DNA from 2 places in the Streptomyces sp. NPDC044064 genome. Region 1 is predicted to be linked to the other one. Evidence: riboswitches for the same ligand, from Rfam matches in the RefSeq annotation. Region 1 holds a riboswitch; the other holds the start of a gene.
The links. A riboswitch is a leader RNA that binds a small molecule or an ion and turns the genes downstream of it on or off. The one in region 1 is predicted to bind glycine.

Region 1 (7,996 bases):
GCCTGGTTCGCGGAGGCGCCGGAGTGGGGCTGCACGTTGGCGTACTCGGCGCCGAACAGCTCCTTGATCCGGTCGATGGCGATCTGCTCGGCGACGTCGACGTGCTCGCAGCCGCCGTAGTAGCGGCGGCCCGGGTAGCCCTCGGCGTACTTGTTGGTGAGGACCGAGCCCTGGGCCTCCATCACCGCGAGCGGTGCGAAGTTCTCGGAGGCGATCATCTCCAGGGTCGACTGCTGGCGGTTCAGCTCGGCGTCGACCGCGGCGGCGATCTCCGGGTCCAGCTCGTGCAGGGGCGTGTTCAGGACAGTCATACGGCTACGACTCCTCAGCCGGCGGTGAAGGCGGTGTACTCGTCGGCGGAGAGCAGCTCGGCCGGCTCGTCCGTGATGCGTACCTTGAACAGCCAGCCGCCCTCGAAGGGGGCCGAGTTGACCAGCGACGGGTCGTCGACGACGTCCTGGTTGACCTCGGTGATCTCACCGGTCACGGGGGCGTACAGGTCGCTGACCGACTTGGTCGACTCCAGCTCACCGCAGGACTCGCCCGCGGACACCGTGTCACCGACCTCCGGGAGCTGGACGAAGACGACATCGCCGAGCGCGTTGGCCGCGTGCTCCGTGATGCCGACCGTCGACACGCCGTCCTCGGCGGCCGACAGCCACTCGTGCTCCTTGCTGTAGCGCAGCTGCTGGGGGTTGCTCATGGCCTGAATTCTCCTGTACGCGCGGGAGTGCTGATGAATGGGGGACTGCTGGGACTGCTGAGGAGCAGGTGAATGTGCGCAGCGTCACGTCCTTGGGACGGACCGCGCTCAGTGTCTACTTCTGGCGCTTGTAGAACGGCAGCGCCACGACCTCGTACGGCTCGTGGCTCCCGCGGATGTCCACACCGACGCCCTCGGTGCCCGGCGCAGCGTGCGCCGCGTCGACGTACGCGATGGCGATGGGCTTGCCCAGGGTGGGAGAGGGGGCGCCGGAGGTCACCTCGCCGATCACCTCGCCGCCCACGACGACGGAGTACCCGGCGCGCGGCACGCGGCGGCCCTCGGCGATCAGACCGACGAGCACCCGCGGCGGGTTCTGCTCGGCCTTGGCGGCGGCCTCGGTGAGCGCCTCGCGGCCCACGAAGTCGCCCTCCTTCTCGAACTTGACCACCCGGCCGAGCCCGGCGTCGAACGGGGTCAGGGACGTGGTCAGCTCGTGCCCGTACAGCGGCATGCCCGCCTCCAGGCGCAGCGTGTCCCGGCAGGACAGGCCGCAGGCCACCAGGCCGACGCCCTCGCCGGCCTTGGTCAGCGCCTGCCACAGCTCCACGGCGTGCTCGGGCTTCACGAACAGCTCGAAGCCGTCCTCGCCGGTGTAGCCGGTGCGGGCGATCAGTGCGGGGACGCCGGCCACCGTGCCGGGCAGGCCCGCGTAGTACTTCAGGCCGTCCAGGTCGGCGTCCGTGAGGGACTTCAGGATGCCGGGGGACTCGGGGCCCTGGACGGCGATCAGCGCGTACGCGTCACGGTCGTCGCGCACCTCGGCGTCGAAGCCCTCGGCGCGCTCGGTCAGCGCGTCCAGCACCACCTGGGCGTTGGAGGCGTTGGCGACGACCATGTACTCGGTCTCGGCGAGGCGGTAGACGATCAGGTCGTCCAGGATGCCGCCGTCGGCCTGGCAGATCATGGTGTAGCGGGCGCGGCCGACACCGACCGAGGCGATGTTGCCGACCAGGGCGAAGTTCAGCAGGGCCGCCGCCTCGGCGCCGGTCACGGTGATCTCGCCCATGTGGGACAGGTCGAAGAGGCCGGCCCTGGTGCGCACGGCCACGTGCTCGTCGCGCTCGGAGCCGTAGCGCAGGGGCATGTCCCAGCCCGCGAAGTCGGTCATCGTCGCACCGAGCGAGCGGTGGAGGGCATCCAGCGCGGTGTGACGGAGTTCGGTACTGCTCATCGGTCGGTCGTCTCCCAAGGCATGACTGGCGAGGTCGTTCCTCCCCATCTGTCATCGGAACCTGAGAGGTTCGCCGAGACCGCCACAGGGACGACCACGGCTTGCACCTTGGGTGGAGCCACTGACACAGCGGCCCGCTTTTCAGATGTGCCTCGCCCGCGCGGTAACGGGGCCTGAGAGATTCAAGGGAGGGACTTGCTCCTTCGGCGTCCCAGCGAAGGCTGCTGGGAACTCTCCCGCGCGGATTCAAGCGGCCGGTATGCAGTTGGCGGGCACATCATTGCACGCCTTGCCCCCACCCGTCAGGGCCCGCATCTGTAACCGACCTGTGGCAGTACGCGCACCGAACCACTGGACGCGGCGCATTACCTTCTCTTTACATGTGATGGGCATGGGATTGCCAAGCACACAGGGGAGGACGATCACGGTGAACAGGACCTCGGCCTACGCCACCACCACCGGCATCGCGGTGCCCGGGCAGCCCTCCGCCCCGGCCCGCGAGCGCTGCGCCGACCGCCCGGCCCCGGTCGTCCGCGACCTGCGCGAGCGCGGGGGCCGCAGCCCGCACGCCCTGCTCTTCGGGCCCGGCGACCTGGTGGTGATCACCGGCCTGCCCGGCAGCGGCAAGTCCACGCTGATGCACCGCGCGGTCCCCGGTCACCGCATCGACTCCCAGGACGCCCGTGACCGCTGGGACGACCGCATGCCCCGCTTCCTTCCCTACGCGCTCTACCGCCCGCTGGTCCGCCTCGCCCACTACGCCGGACTGCGCCGGGCCCTGCGCACCGGCGAGGGAGTCGTCGTGCACGACTGCGGCACCCAGTCCTGGGTGCGCTCCTGGCTGGCCCGCGAGGCCCGCCGCCGCGGCGGCACCCTGCACCTGCTCCTTCTCGACGTCACCCCCGGCACCGCCCGTCGGGGCCAGCGCGAGCGCGGCCGCGGCGTGTCCCGGTACGCCTTCGGCCGCCACCGCCGTACGACCGCCCGGCTGCTGCGCGCGGTGGAGCGCGGCGAGCTGCCCGCCGACTGCGGCTCCGCGGTGCTGCTGGACCGGGACGCGGCGGACGTCCTGCACCGCATAGCCTTCACCGGCTGATCGGACCGGTCGCCGTCACAGGCACCCGCTAGCCTTTTGCTCCACAGCATGGTTCCCAGCAGGCGGTAGGCAGATGGACTTCCCGGCGGACATTCCCGCGGACTTCCCGGCACAGACGCACCCCCACCCGCACGGCGGTTGGCCCGGCAACGAGCTGGAGGAGGTGCTCTCGGCCTCCCTCGGCATACCCTCCGCGGGCGGCCGGATCATCGAGGTGCTGGGCCGGAGCTTCCTCTGGATCCCCCTGCCGAACGGCGGCGGCCCGCAGAGCGGCCCCCTGGACCTGCCCACGATGGAGATCGAGGGCCAGGTGTACGTCCCGGTCTTCAGCTCCGAGGAGCAGCTCCGCCAGGCGGCCGGCCCCCACATGTCGTACACCGTCGCCCCGGCGGTGGAGTTCGCCCGCGGCCTGCCCCCGCAGGTCGGCATCGCCGTCAACCCCGACGGCGTGGTCGGCGTCCCGCTGCCGCCCGAGGCGGTGGCCGAGCTGTGCCGCGCGGGCCGCACCCCGCTGGACGGCCCCGGTTCCGGCGGCCGGGTCCGCCTCTTCGAGCCCGACTGGCAGGACGACCCGGTCGACTTCCTGGCCGCCGCCTCCGCGGAGTTCACCGCGACCGGCGTGGTCGTCACCGCCCGCCGCTGCCTCGCCGCCATCGAGACGGGCGACCCCGTCATGTTCGTGGGCGTGGAACTCTCCCAGTGGGAAGGCGATCTGCGAGCCCTCCCCCTGGACGCCCTCGGCAAGGCTCTCGGCAAAGTCCCGGTCAAGTGGCCCGTCAACCTGGTCCTCCTCGACGTGGCCCAGGACCCGGTGGCCGACTGGCTCCGGGCGAACGTGCGCCCCTTCTACCAGTCCGGGCACTGAAACCACCTGAAGGGCGCGGGGAACTGCGCGAGAACCCACCACGTACCCGCACCCGCGAACGGACACAAGGCCCCGAGCTACTGGGCGCTTAAGCTGTCTCCACATGCGGGGCACTCCACAAGAAGGGCAAGACAGGTGAGCGCGAGCCCAAGCGGCAGCGTCGAGCACATGCTGCGCCAGGTCACCCCCGGGCGCTACGACGCCTACGAGGCACTGCTGCGCGCCCTCGCCACCCCCTCCTCCGGCCAGATCTGGATGCTCCTGTGGCACGGCCAGGCCGGCTCGCCCGACGCCCAGTACGGAAACATGGAGGTCGAGGGCTTCAGCTACGCCCCCTGTGTGACCTCCGCCCAGGAGCTCTCGGCGAGCGGCTGGAACCGCTCCTACGAGGTGGTCGACGGACTGGACGTGGCCCGCACCCTCTATCCCGACCACTTCGGGCTCTGGCTCAACCCGCACGCCCAGGGCGGCGGCGTCGGCATCCCCTGGCTGGACCTGCGCCGCATCGCCACCGGCCTGGACCGTCAGCCGGCCGGCCCCCTGCGGCTGTCCGAACCCGGCATCGAGATCTCGCAGTTCTACGCCCTGCTCGCGCAGAACGCCCACCGCACCCCGGCCCTGCGCTCCCTGCGCCGCGCCTGGGTGCAGCCCGCGCTCGGGGCGCCCTACCTCGCCATCGGCCTGGACGTGTACGACACCTCGCCGGCCGCGGTGGACTCGGTGCGCGCGATGATGCAGCAGTCGGTCGGCGCGGTCCCGGACGGGCTGCCGGTGTCCACGGTCGCCATGACCGACGACTACGACCCGGTCGTGATGTGGATGCGGGCCAGCGCCCGCCCGTTCTACGACCGTGAGGCCCACGCGGCCGCCCCGCAGCCCCAGCAGCAGGCCCCGGCTGCCGGCTACGGATATCCGCCCGTGCACGGCGCCTACTGAGCGCCGCCACCCCGCCCCACCGGGGCGTTCCCTGTCCTTCGGGATGCCCGTCACCTGCGTCGGGCGTCCCGGCCCGAGCGTGTGCGCGACGGGTCGAGGGCGACGTCCGACCGGTCATCGGGTGTGGTGAGAGCGTTCGCGGGTCGGTTCCGTAGGTTCGGATAACGGAACCCCCATGGCCGTATCACGGTTATGCATACTTTCGCCTTGGACTCTGGCGGGTGATCGCGGCCACGCTGAAGACTCCCCACTCAAGACACGAGGTGCTCACCTCGTGGTCGAGTGCAAGTCGATAAAGCCGCAAACCTTCGCGGCAGACGCGGGCCGGGCAACAACCGGCTAGAGGGGTCGGGTTCACAGTGACCGCACCGATCGAGACCACCGGAGCCGAGGCCGAGACCCCGCCCGAGGCTGTGCTCGCCGGGGTCAAGAAGGCTCAGATCGAAGGGCGTTCGCTCACACAGATCGCCTGGACCCGCTTCAAGCGGGACAAACTGGCCGTGGCGGGCGGTGTCATCGTCATCCTGCTCGTGCTGATGGCGGTGCTCGCGAAGCCGATCGAGTGGGCTTTCGGGCTGGACCCCAACCAGTTCCACCAGGACCTCATCGACCCGGCCCTGCTGGCCCCCAAGGGCAGCTGGGGCGGCATGAGCTGGGCCCACCCGCTGGGCGTCGAGCCGCAGTACGGCCGTGACATGCTCGCCCGCATCATCGAGGGCTCCTGGGTCTCGCTGCTGGTCGCCGGCGGCGCCACGCTGCTGTCCGTGATCATCGGTACCGTGCTCGGCGTCGTCGCCGGCTACTACGGCGGCTGGGTCGACAGCGTGATCAGCCGGCTGATGGACACCTTCCTGGCGTTCCCGCTGCTGCTGTTCGCCATCGCCATCTCGGCCTCTGTGCAGGACGGTTTCTTCGGGTTCAACGGTCTGTCGCTGCGCATCGGCGTGCTGATCTTCGTGATCGGCTTCTTCAGCTGGCCGTACATCGGACGTATCGTGCGCGCCCAGACGATGAGCCTCGCGCGGCGCGAGTTCGTGGAGGCCGCCACCAGCCTGGGCGCCCGCGGCCCGTACATCCTGTTCCGCGAGCTGCTCCCCAACCTCGTCGCGCCGATCCTCGTCTACTCGACGCTGATCATCCCGACGAACATCCTCTTCGAGGCCGCGCTGAGCTTCCTCGGAGTCGGTATCGCTCCGCCGCAGGCTTCCTGGGGCGGAATGCTCAGCAACGCCGTGGATCTCTACACAGCAGATCCGCAGTTCATGTTCGTGCCCGGACTGGCGATCTTCATCACCGTCCTGGCATTCAATCTGCTGGGTGACGGGCTGCGTGACGCGCTCGACCCTCGCAGCAAGTGATCCAACGATCGAGGGGGCATTCCTCACGTGAAGACGAGAAGGGTTACCGCCGCCGTGGCGACGGTCCTGGCGGTCTCGCTCGGCGCTGCCGCGTGCGGCGGCGGTAAAGACAGCAACGACAACAGCGGTGGTGGCGCCGGCTCGAAGGACGCGGCGCTGAACTCCATCGTCAACGCGTCGAGCAAGAAGGGGGGGACGGTCAACCTTGAGGACTCCGACGTTCCGGACTCCCTGGACCCGGGCAACACGTACTACGGCTTCGTGCAGAACTTCTCGCGTCTGTACGCCCGTACGCTCGTCACCTTCAAGCCGGCTGCCGGCAAGGACGGCCTGACCGTCGTCCCCGACCTCGCCGACTCCCTCGGCAAGTCCAGCGCCGACGCCAAGACGTGGACGTACCACCTGCGTTCGGGCCTGAAGTTCGACGACGGCACGCCGATCACGTCCAAGGACGTCAAGTACGCGGTCGAGCGCTCCAACTTCGCGCCCGAGGCCCTGTCCAACGGCCCCACGTACTTCAAGGCGTACCTGAAGGGCGGCGACAAGTACAAGGGCCCCTACAAGGACAAGAAGGGGATCGACTCGATCGGGACCCCGGACGACCAGACGATCGTCTTCCACCTGGCCAAGCCCTTCGCCGACTTCGACTACCTGGCGACCTTCTCCCAGACGGCCCCCGTGCCGCAGGCGAAGGACGACGGCGCGAAGTACGTCCAGCACATCGTGTCCTCCGGCCCCTACAAGTTCGCCTCGTACGAGGAGGGCGCCAGCGCCTCCCTCGTCCGCAACCCGAACTGGGACCCGAAGACGGACCCGATCCGCAAGGCGCTGCCGGACAAGATCAACGTCAAGTTCAAGGTCAACCCGGTCACGGTCGACAACGACCTGCTCGCCGACAAGATCACGGCGGACATCACCGGCGCCGGTGTGCAGCCGCAGACCCAGCCGAAGGTCCTGAGCGGCAAGTACGCCAAGCAGACGGACAACTCGTACGCGGGTGCCACGGGCTACATGGCCCTGAACCAGCACGTCGCCCCGTTCGACAACGTCCACTGCCGCAAGGCCGTCCAGTGGGCCCTCGACAAGCAGTCGGTCATCGACGCCATGGGCGGTTCGCCCAAGGGCGACGTGGCCACCACGCTGCTGCCGCCGTCGGTCAACGGCTACACCAAGTTCGACTCCTACGCCACGCCGGGCCACAAGGGTGACGCGGCCAAGGCCAAGGACGAGCTGAAGCAGTGCGGCAAGCCGAGCGGCTTCTCCACCGTGCTGACGGCCCGCGCCGACCGCCCCGCCGAGGTCGCGGCCGCCACGGCCATCCAGAACTCGCTCAAGAGCGTCGGCATCAAGGTCGACATCAAGCAGTTCCCCTCCGGCAAGTACTTCTCCAACTTCGCCGGTGTCCCGAGCTACGTCCACTCGCACAAGCTCGGCATGATGATGATGGCGTGGGGCGCCGACTGGCCGACCGGCTACGGCTTCCTGGACCAGATCATCGACGGTTCGGCCATCAAGCCCTCGGGCGGCAACAACCTGATGGAGCTGAACGACCCGAAGATCAACAAGGCTCTGTCCGACGCCATCTCCAACACCGACTCCGCGGCCCGCACCAAGGCCTGGGGCGACATCGACAAGATGGTCCTGGACAACGCCTCGGTCGTCCCGCTGATCTACCGCAAGAACCTGCTGATCAGGCCTACGTCCGCGACCAACGTCACGGTCACGCAGGCGTACCTCGGCATGTACGACTACACGCTGCTGGGCTCCTCCAAGTAACAGCAGGCCGGATACCCCTGAAAGGCAG
Region 2 (7,996 bases), on a different contig from region 1:
GGCCTCTTCGTCGGTTCCGACGTGATCGCCCTGATCAAGGCGACCGAGGTGGCGCTGGCCTCGGCGTGAGCACGGCAGAGCCCCGCCCGAACACGGGCGGGGCTCGCTGTCACCAGGGGGTCGCTCAGTCCTCGTACGCGTCCAGCGGCGGGCAGGAGCAGACCAGGTTGCGGTCGCCGAAGGCCTGGTCGATCCGGCGCACCGGCGGCCAGTACTTGTCGGCGGCCGAGACACCGGCCGGGAAGACGGCGTCCTCGCGGCTGTAGGCGTGCTTCCACTCGCCACCGAGCGCGGCCGCGGTGTGCGGGGCGTTCGCCAGCGGGTTGTCCTGCGCCGGCCACTCGCCGGAGCCGACCTTCTCGATCTCCGCGCGGATGGCGATCATCGCGTCGCAGAACCGGTCCAGCTCGGCCAGGTCCTCGGACTCGGTCGGCTCGATCATCAGCGTGCCTGCCACCGGGAAGGACATGGTCGGCGCGTGGAAGCCGTAGTCGATCAGGCGCTTGGCCACGTCGTCCACGCTCACACCGGTCGCCTTGGTCAGCGGACGCAGGTCGATGATGCACTCGTGCGCGACCAGGTTGCCGGGGCCGGTGTAGAGCACTGGGTAGTGCGGCTCCAGGCGCTTGGCGACGTAGTTCGCGGAGAGCACGGCCACCTGGGTGGCGCGCTTCAGGCCCTCGCCGCCCATCAGGCGGACGTACGCCCACGAGATCGGCAGGATGCCCGCGCTGCCCCAGGGCGCCGCCGAGATCGGGCCGACGCCCGTCTCCGGGCCGGCCGCCGGCTGCAGCGGGTGGTTGGGCAGGTGCGGCGCCAGGTGCGAGCGGACCGCGACCGGGCCGACGCCGGGGCCGCCGCCACCGTGCGGGATGCAGAAGGTCTTGTGCAGGTTCAGGTGCGAGACGTCGCCGCCGAAGTGGCCCGGCTTGGCGAGGCCGACCAGGGCGTTGAGGTTGGCGCCGTCGACGTAGACCTGACCGCCGGCCTCGTGCACCTGGGCGCAGATGTCGGCGACGTGCTCCTCGAACACACCGTGCGTGGACGGGTAGGTGATCATCAGGACCGCCAGCTGGTCGCGGTATTGCTCGATCTTGGCCCGGAGGTCCTCGACGTCGATCTCGCCGTCCTCGGCGGTCTTCACGACGACGACCTTCATGCCGGCCATCACCGCGCTGGCGGCGTTGGTGCCGTGCGCGGAGGACGGGATCAGGCAGACGGTGCGCTGCTCGTCGCCGTTGGCCCGGTGGTAGCCGCGAACGGCCAGCAGACCGGCCAGCTCGCCCTGCGAACCGGCGTTCGGCTGGAGCGAGACCTTGTCGTAGCCGGTGACCTCGGCGAGACGCTCCTCCAGCTCGCGGATGAGCGTGAGGTAGCCCTCGGCCTGCTCGGCGGGCGCGAAGGGGTGCAGCTGGCCGAACTCGGGCCAGGTGACGGGCTCCATCTCGGTGGTCGCGTTGAGCTTCATGGTGCAGGAGCCCAGCGGGATCATGCCGCGGTCGAGCGCGTAGTCGCGGTCGGCCAGCTTGCGCAGGTAGCGCAGCATGGCGGTCTCGGAGCGGTGCTCGTGGAAGACCGGGTGGGTCAGGAAGTCGTCGCTGCGCAGCAGCGCCTGGGGCACGGAGTCCGCGGCCGTCACGTCCAGCGCCTCGATGTCGCCCTCGACACCGAAGGCGGACCAGACGGCGGCCAGCTGGGCCCGGTCGGTGGTCTCGTCACAGGCGAGGGAGACGTGGTCGGCGTCCACGAGACGCAGGTTGACCCCGTTCTCCAGGGCGGCGGCGGCCACCTCGGCGGCCTTGCCGGGCACGCGCGCGGTGAGGGTGTCGAAGTAGGCGCCGTGAACGATCTCGACACCGCCGGCCTTCAGACCCTCGGCGAGGATCGTGGCGTAGCGGTGGGTACGGCGGGCGATGGCGCGCAGCCCCTCGGGGCCGTGGTAGACGGCGTACATGCCGGCCATCACGGCGAGCAGCACCTGCGCGGTGCAGATGTTGCTCGTGGCCTTCTCACGGCGGATGTGCTGCTCACGGGTCTGCAGCGCGAGGCGGTAGGCCCTGTTGCCGTCGGCGTCGACGGAGACGCCGACCAGACGGCCGGGCAGGCTGCGCGCGAACTTCTCGTGCACCGCCATGTAGCCCGCGTGCGGCCCGCCGAAGCCCATCGGCACACCGAAGCGCTGGGTCGTGCCGACGGCGATGTCCGCACCCAGTTCACCCGGCGAGGTCAGCAGGGTGAGGGCCAGCAGGTCGGCGGAGACGGTGACGAGGGCTCCCAGCTCGTGCGCCTGGTCGATGACCGGCTTGATGTCGCGCACGGCACCGGAGGCGCCCGGGTACTGGATCAGCACGCCGTTGATCTCGCGCGCGGCGATGTCGGCCGGGATGCCGTCGCTGAGGTCGGCGACGACGACCTCGACACCGGTCGGCTCGGCACGCGTCTCGATGACGGCGATGGTCTGCGGCAGCGCGTCCGCGTCGACCAGGAACAGGCCCTTCTTGTTCTTGCCCATGCGCCGGGCCAGCGACATCGCCTCGGCGGCGGCCGTGCCCTCGTCCAGGAGAGAGGCGCCGGACGTGGGCAGACCGGTGAGGTCGGCGACCATCGTCTGGAAGTTCAGCAGCGCCTCGAGGCGGCCCTGCGAGATCTCCGGCTGGTACGGCGTGTAGGCCGTGTACCAGGCCGGGTTCTCCATGACGTTGCGCAGGATGACCGGCGGGGTGAAGGTCCCGTAGTACCCGAGCCCGATCATCGAGCCGAGCACCTGGTTGCGGTCGGCGAGCGAGCGGAGCTCGGCGAGCACCTCGGCCTCGGTACGGGCACCCGGCAGATCGAGCGCGTCGGCGTTCTTGATCACATCCGGCACCGCGGCGGCGGTGAGCTCGTCGAGCGAGCCGTAACCGACGTGCGCGAGCATCTTGGCCCGCGCCTCCTGGTCGGGTCCGATGTGGCGCTGTTCGAAGGGGATGCCCGCTTCGAGCTCGGAGAGCGGAGTGCGATGGGCGGTCATTGCGGAGGCCTCCTGGTCAGACGCGACCTTCGAGGGGCACCACGGCGGTTGCCCCGACGGCCTCCCCCTCTGTCATCAAAACCTGAGAGCTTCACCGGGCGCCCGAGGGTCCCGGCTTTCACCGTCGGTGAGGGCGGGAGCCGTCGACACCCGCCCTGCTTTCCAGAGTGACCTCGTCCGTGCGGTACGTGAGCCTGAGAGATTCCGGGGAGGATTTGCTCCTTCGGCGCCTCCGAGGTGGTCGGAGGACTCTCCCGCACGGGGTCAGCAGCCGCTGTCAGCCTACCAGCGAGGTCAACGCATGGGCCCTCGAGTGGCCGCCTCCTTGAATGTGCTCTTTTGTAGTGCTTACGGATGAGTTGCGACCAAGTGGAGGGAGAGGGACCGTGCAGACCGAAATCGATCCGCGCAACCTGATCGGCCGCAAGGCGTTCGACCGCAATGGCACCAAGATCGGCACCATCGACGAGGTGTACCTCGACGATGCCACGGGCGTGCCCGAGTGGGCGGCCATACGCACCGGCCTGTTCTCCCGGGACGCCTTCGTCCCCCTGGAGCCCAGCGAACTGGTGGAGGGCTCCCTCCGGGTCCCCTTCGACCGCGCGCTCATCAAGGACGCCCCCGACTTCGGCGTGGGCCGCCACCTCTCCCCCGAACAGGAACTCCAGCTCTACCACCACTACGGCCTGGACGCGGCCGCACCTCCCTCGGTACCGGACCACGACTTCGGCAAGCTGGCGGGCACGGAAGAGGTCTGATCCCCGGCCGGGGGCAGGTGGGCGACGCCGGTTCCCGCAACCAACGGCAACGGCTCGGCCGGCTCCAGCGCAGGATCGTCGACGAAGAACGTACGGACCCGCCCCGGCTCGGACTGTGGTGTCTCGAAGCGGACAGTGACCCGCCCCAGGCCGCTGCCCTGCACCCAGCCGTGCCCGTACTCGGCGTGCCGCACGTCGTAGCCGGCACGCCACTGCCGCTCGGCGGGCTCCGGGCGCTCCTCCACGGCGTCGGGCAGGGCCTCCTCCGACGCCTCCGCTGCCGCGGCCGCGTCCCGCTCGCCGGCCGCGGCCTGCGCGAACAGGTCCTCCTGGGTGTAGTCGGCGAGCCCCGAGACGCCCACGCCCAGCAGCCGTACCCCACCCGTGGTGTCCACGGACTCCAGCAGCCGCGCGGCCGCCTCCCTGATCACCGCCGGATCGTCGGTGGGGCCGCGGAGCGTCTCGGAGCGGGTCAGCGTAGAGAAGTCGTACCGCCGGACCTTCAGCACGATGGTCCGCCCGGACAGCCCGGCCCCCCGCAGCCGCACCACGCACCGGTCGGCGAGCCGCTGCACCTCCAGTCCGACCCGCAGCCGGTCATGGATGTCCACGTCGTAGGTGTCCTCGACCGACACCGACTTGGTCTCCCGCTCGGCCACCACGGGCCGGTCGTCGTGCGCCAGCGCCATGGCGTACAGCGCGTGCCCGTGCGCCTTGCCGAGCATCCGGACGAGTTCGTCCTCGCCCGCCTCGGCCAGTTCCTCCACGGTCGTGATCCCGGCCCGCCGCAGATGGTCCCCGGTCGCCGGCCCGACCCCGGGCAGCGTCCGCACCGACATGGGGCCCAGCAGCGCCCGCTCGGTCCCGGGCTCGATCAGCACGAGCCCGTCGGGCTTGGCCTGCTCCGAGGCGATCTTCGCGAGCATCTTGGAGGCGGCCAGCCCCACCGACCCGGTCAGCCCCGTGACCGTCCGGATGTCCGCCCGCAGCTTCGTCCCGGCCAGCCGCGCCGAGGCCTCGTCCCAGGCCGCTGCCCCGGCCTCCAGATCGACGAACGCCTCGTCCAGGCTCAGTGGCTCCACCAGCGGCGACAGCGCCCGCAGCAGCGCCATGACCTGCTCGCTGACCGACTTGTACAGGGCGAAGCGCGGCACGAGATACGCGGCGTTCGGCGCCAGCCTGCGGGCCTGGGCCATCGGCATCGCCGAGTGGACCCCGAAGACCCGGGCCTCGTACGACGCGGTGGCCACCACTCCGCGCGGTCCGAGTCCACCCACGACGACGGCCTTCCCGCGCAGGCTCGGCTTGGACGCCTGCTCCACCGAGGCGAAGAAGGCATCCATGTCGAGATGCAGGATCGTGGGCGCGTTTCTCACATCTCCGATGCTGCACCACGCCACTGACAACGCGGACCCCCGAAGGGGCGCCGTCAGACCGCCCGGTTGCGGCGCCTGGCCAGCTCGTCCGCCGGGTTGTTGCCGACCAGGGTCTCCCCGGTGTCGATGCGCTCGCCGTGCAGTTGGGAGAGCGCGCTTTCCACGTCCCGCCAGACCACACCGACGGCGATGCCGAAGATCCCCTGACCGCCCTGGAGCAGGGCGTGGACCTCGTCGGGCGAGGTGCACTCGTAGACCGTGGCGCCGTCGCTCATGAGCGTCATCCGCTCCAGGTCACGGAAACCGCGTTCCCGGAGGTGCTGTACGGCCGTACGGATGTTCTGCAGCGAGACCCCGGTGTCCAGGAACCGCTTGACGATCTTCAGTACGACGACGTCCCGGAAGCTGTACAGGCGCTGCGTGCCCGAGCCGTACGCGGGCCGCACGCTCGGCTCGACGAGGCCGGTGCGGGCCCAGTAGTCGAGCTGCCGATAGGTGATTCCGGCGGCCGCGCAGGCGGTGGGCCCGCGATAGCCGATCTCTTCGGACGCCATGGACGTCGCCCCTCCGCCGTCGGGCACCACCGTCGGTCGTTGTGAGGCGCGGTCGACCGCGCTGCCGGGCTGGGGGTACCCCCTGTCCGAACGCAGCTGAGAACCCGGGGGAGGGTACGGACCGCTCTCCCCGAGTCGTCCGGGGGCACCCCCAGCCGTACCGTCGCCGCTGATTCTCACGCCGACCTCCGTCCTTGACCTGCCTTCTCGACGGTAGGCAGTCACCAGGGGTGCGTCAACGATCGCCACACTCGGCACGCCGAGTGATAATCACCCTAGGAGTGGTTTCCCGTGCCCCACCGCGGGGAAAGGCTAGCCGAATGCTCCGGCGGTGGGCCGTAGGACGCTCTCAATGGCCGGTGGCAATTGCCACGGCGCCGGGGCCCGGCGAACCGCCGACCGGCCGGTCAAAGACCCGCGGGCCGCCCGGCCGGCCCCCGTCTCACTGGCTGCTGGTGCCGAAGTCCTCGGGCGAGATCTGGTCGAGGAACTCGCGGAACTTCTCCACCTCGTCCTCCTGCTCGTCCGGGATCGCGATGCCGGCGTCGTCCAGCACCGTGTCACTGCCGTAGATCGGCGTTCCGGTGCGCAGTGCGAGCGCTATGGCGTCCGAGGGACGCGCGCTCACCTCCACCCCGCTGGCGAAGACCAGCTCCGCGTAGAAGACGCCCTCACGCAGATCCGTGATGCGTACTTCGGTCAGCTCCTGGCCGACGGCCTCCAGCACGTCCTTGAACAGGTCGTGGGTCAGCGGTCGCGCGGGGGCCATGCCCTGCTGGGCGAAGGCGATCGCCGTCGCCTCCCCCGGCCCGATCCAGATGGGGAGGTAACGGTCGCCCCCCACTTCGCGCAGGAGCACGATCGGTTGGTTCGAGGGCATTTCCACCCGGACACCTACGACATCGAGCTCGTTCACACAGCAACCCTAGGCCGTGCCCGGGACGTTTGGGTAGTCGGGCCGGGAACAGGTGCCCGATCCGGACCCTGGAACCCACGCCGCTCAGGGCAGCCGGACACCCAGAGCGATCTGCACCAGCGCGCCGTGCAGCTTCACCGTGAGCGCCGCCAGCTCCTTCGCCCGGGCCTCGGCATGAGCCCTGGTCTGCGGGTTGCGGTGGCGCTTGAGAGGGGCCACCACCTGGTCCACGAGCCCCGCCTCGCGGTCGGCGGCGGCCTTCATCACCCGAAGGTGGCGCGGCTCGATCCCGAACCGCCCCAGCTCGGCGATCAGCGAGGCCACGGTGACGGCCTCGGAGTCGTACGCCCCGTCCTCCAGTGGGGCGATGAGCCCGTACGACTCCCACTCCTCGAGGTCGCCCTCGGCGATGTCGGCGGCCGCCAGCAGCGCGGCCCGCCCGATCCGGGCGACCGTGGGCCGCTCGAGCGGCTCCAGCACGTCCTCGCCGGTGCGCTGGCGCCCGACCAGGGGCAACTGGACGGCCTCGCCCCGCTCCATGGCGTCCAGGTGCTCGCGGATCACCTTGAGCGGCAGATAGTGGTCCCGCTGCATCCTCAGGACATGCGCGAGGCGCTCGACGTCACCGGCACTGAACTTCCGGTACCCCGAAGGGGTCCGCTGCGGCTCGACGAGGCCCTCCGACTCCAGGAAGCGGATCTTGGAGATGGTGACCTCGGGGAACTCGTCACGCAGTGCGTTCAGCACCGCGCCGATGCTCATCAGCCCACTGCCCGCGGCGGCGGTACCGCTTCGGGCACCGCCGCTCGGTGTTTGAAGCATGGACCTTCCCTGGGGTCCCCCCGGACGGAGTCCGGGGGGTCAGATGCCCTGCCGGCTCGAGTAGAAGACCAGCCGGTACTTGCCGATCTGCACCTCGTCACCGTTCGACAGAGCGACCTGGTCGATCCGCTCGCGGTTGACGTACGTGCCGTTCAGACTGCCCACGTCGGCCACCGTGAACGAGCCGTCCGGGGAGCGCCGGAACTCCACGTGCCGACGCGAGACCGTCACGTCGTCCAGGAAGATGTCGCTCTGCGGGTGACGGCCGGCCGTGGTCAGGTCGCTGTCCAGCAGGAAGCGGCTGCCCGAATTCGGACCCCGGCGCACCACCAGCAGCGCCGAGCCCATCGGCAGGGCGTCGACCGCGGCCTGCGCCTCGGGCGAGAGCATCGGCATGGCCGTCTGGCCGGTCACCTCGGCGTCGTAGGCCTCGAGACCGGAGATGGAGATCGTGGACGTGGTCTCGGACGCGCGCTCCGGCGCCACACCGGGCCGCAGCGGCGCACCGCAGTTGGAACAGAAGCGGGCGTTCTCCGCGTTGCGGTTACCGCACCTCGTAC

Region 2: another riboswitch for glycine. It lies ahead of gcvP (aminomethyl-transferring glycine dehydrogenase); the one in region 1 lies ahead of gcvT (glycine cleavage system aminomethyltransferase GcvT).

The regions. Positions count from the first base shown of each region.
Region 1 is NZ_JBWKFN010000024.1:104,157-112,152, reverse strand. It holds gene glyA (serine hydroxymethyltransferase) at 1-311, opposite strand, end outside; gene gcvH (glycine cleavage system protein GcvH) at 326-703, opposite strand; gene gcvT (glycine cleavage system aminomethyltransferase GcvT) at 819-1,937, opposite strand; glycine riboswitch at 1,976-2,088, opposite strand; glycine riboswitch at 2,089-2,186, opposite strand; gene AC07DS_RS32765 (AAA family ATPase) at 2,365-3,033, shown strand; gene AC07DS_RS32760 (enhanced serine sensitivity protein SseB) at 3,107-3,898, shown strand; gene AC07DS_RS32755 (enhanced serine sensitivity protein SseB C-terminal domain-containing protein) at 4,067-4,834, shown strand; gene AC07DS_RS32750 (ABC transporter permease) at 5,194-6,192, shown strand; gene AC07DS_RS32745 (ABC transporter substrate-binding protein) at 6,220-7,968, shown strand.
Region 2 is NZ_JBWKFN010000062.1:2,416-10,411, forward strand. It holds gene AC07DS_RS45915 (TOBE domain-containing protein) at 1-69, shown strand, start outside; gene gcvP (aminomethyl-transferring glycine dehydrogenase) at 125-3,010, opposite strand; glycine riboswitch at 3,183-3,277, opposite strand; gene AC07DS_RS45925 (PRC-barrel domain-containing protein) at 3,397-3,768, shown strand; gene AC07DS_RS45930 (DNA polymerase IV) at 3,690-5,144, opposite strand; gene AC07DS_RS45935 (MerR family transcriptional regulator) at 5,198-5,878, opposite strand; gene AC07DS_RS45940 (bifunctional nuclease family protein) at 6,141-6,614, opposite strand; gene ftsR (transcriptional regulator FtsR) at 6,699-7,436, opposite strand; gene AC07DS_RS45950 (FHA domain-containing protein) at 7,476-7,996, opposite strand, start outside.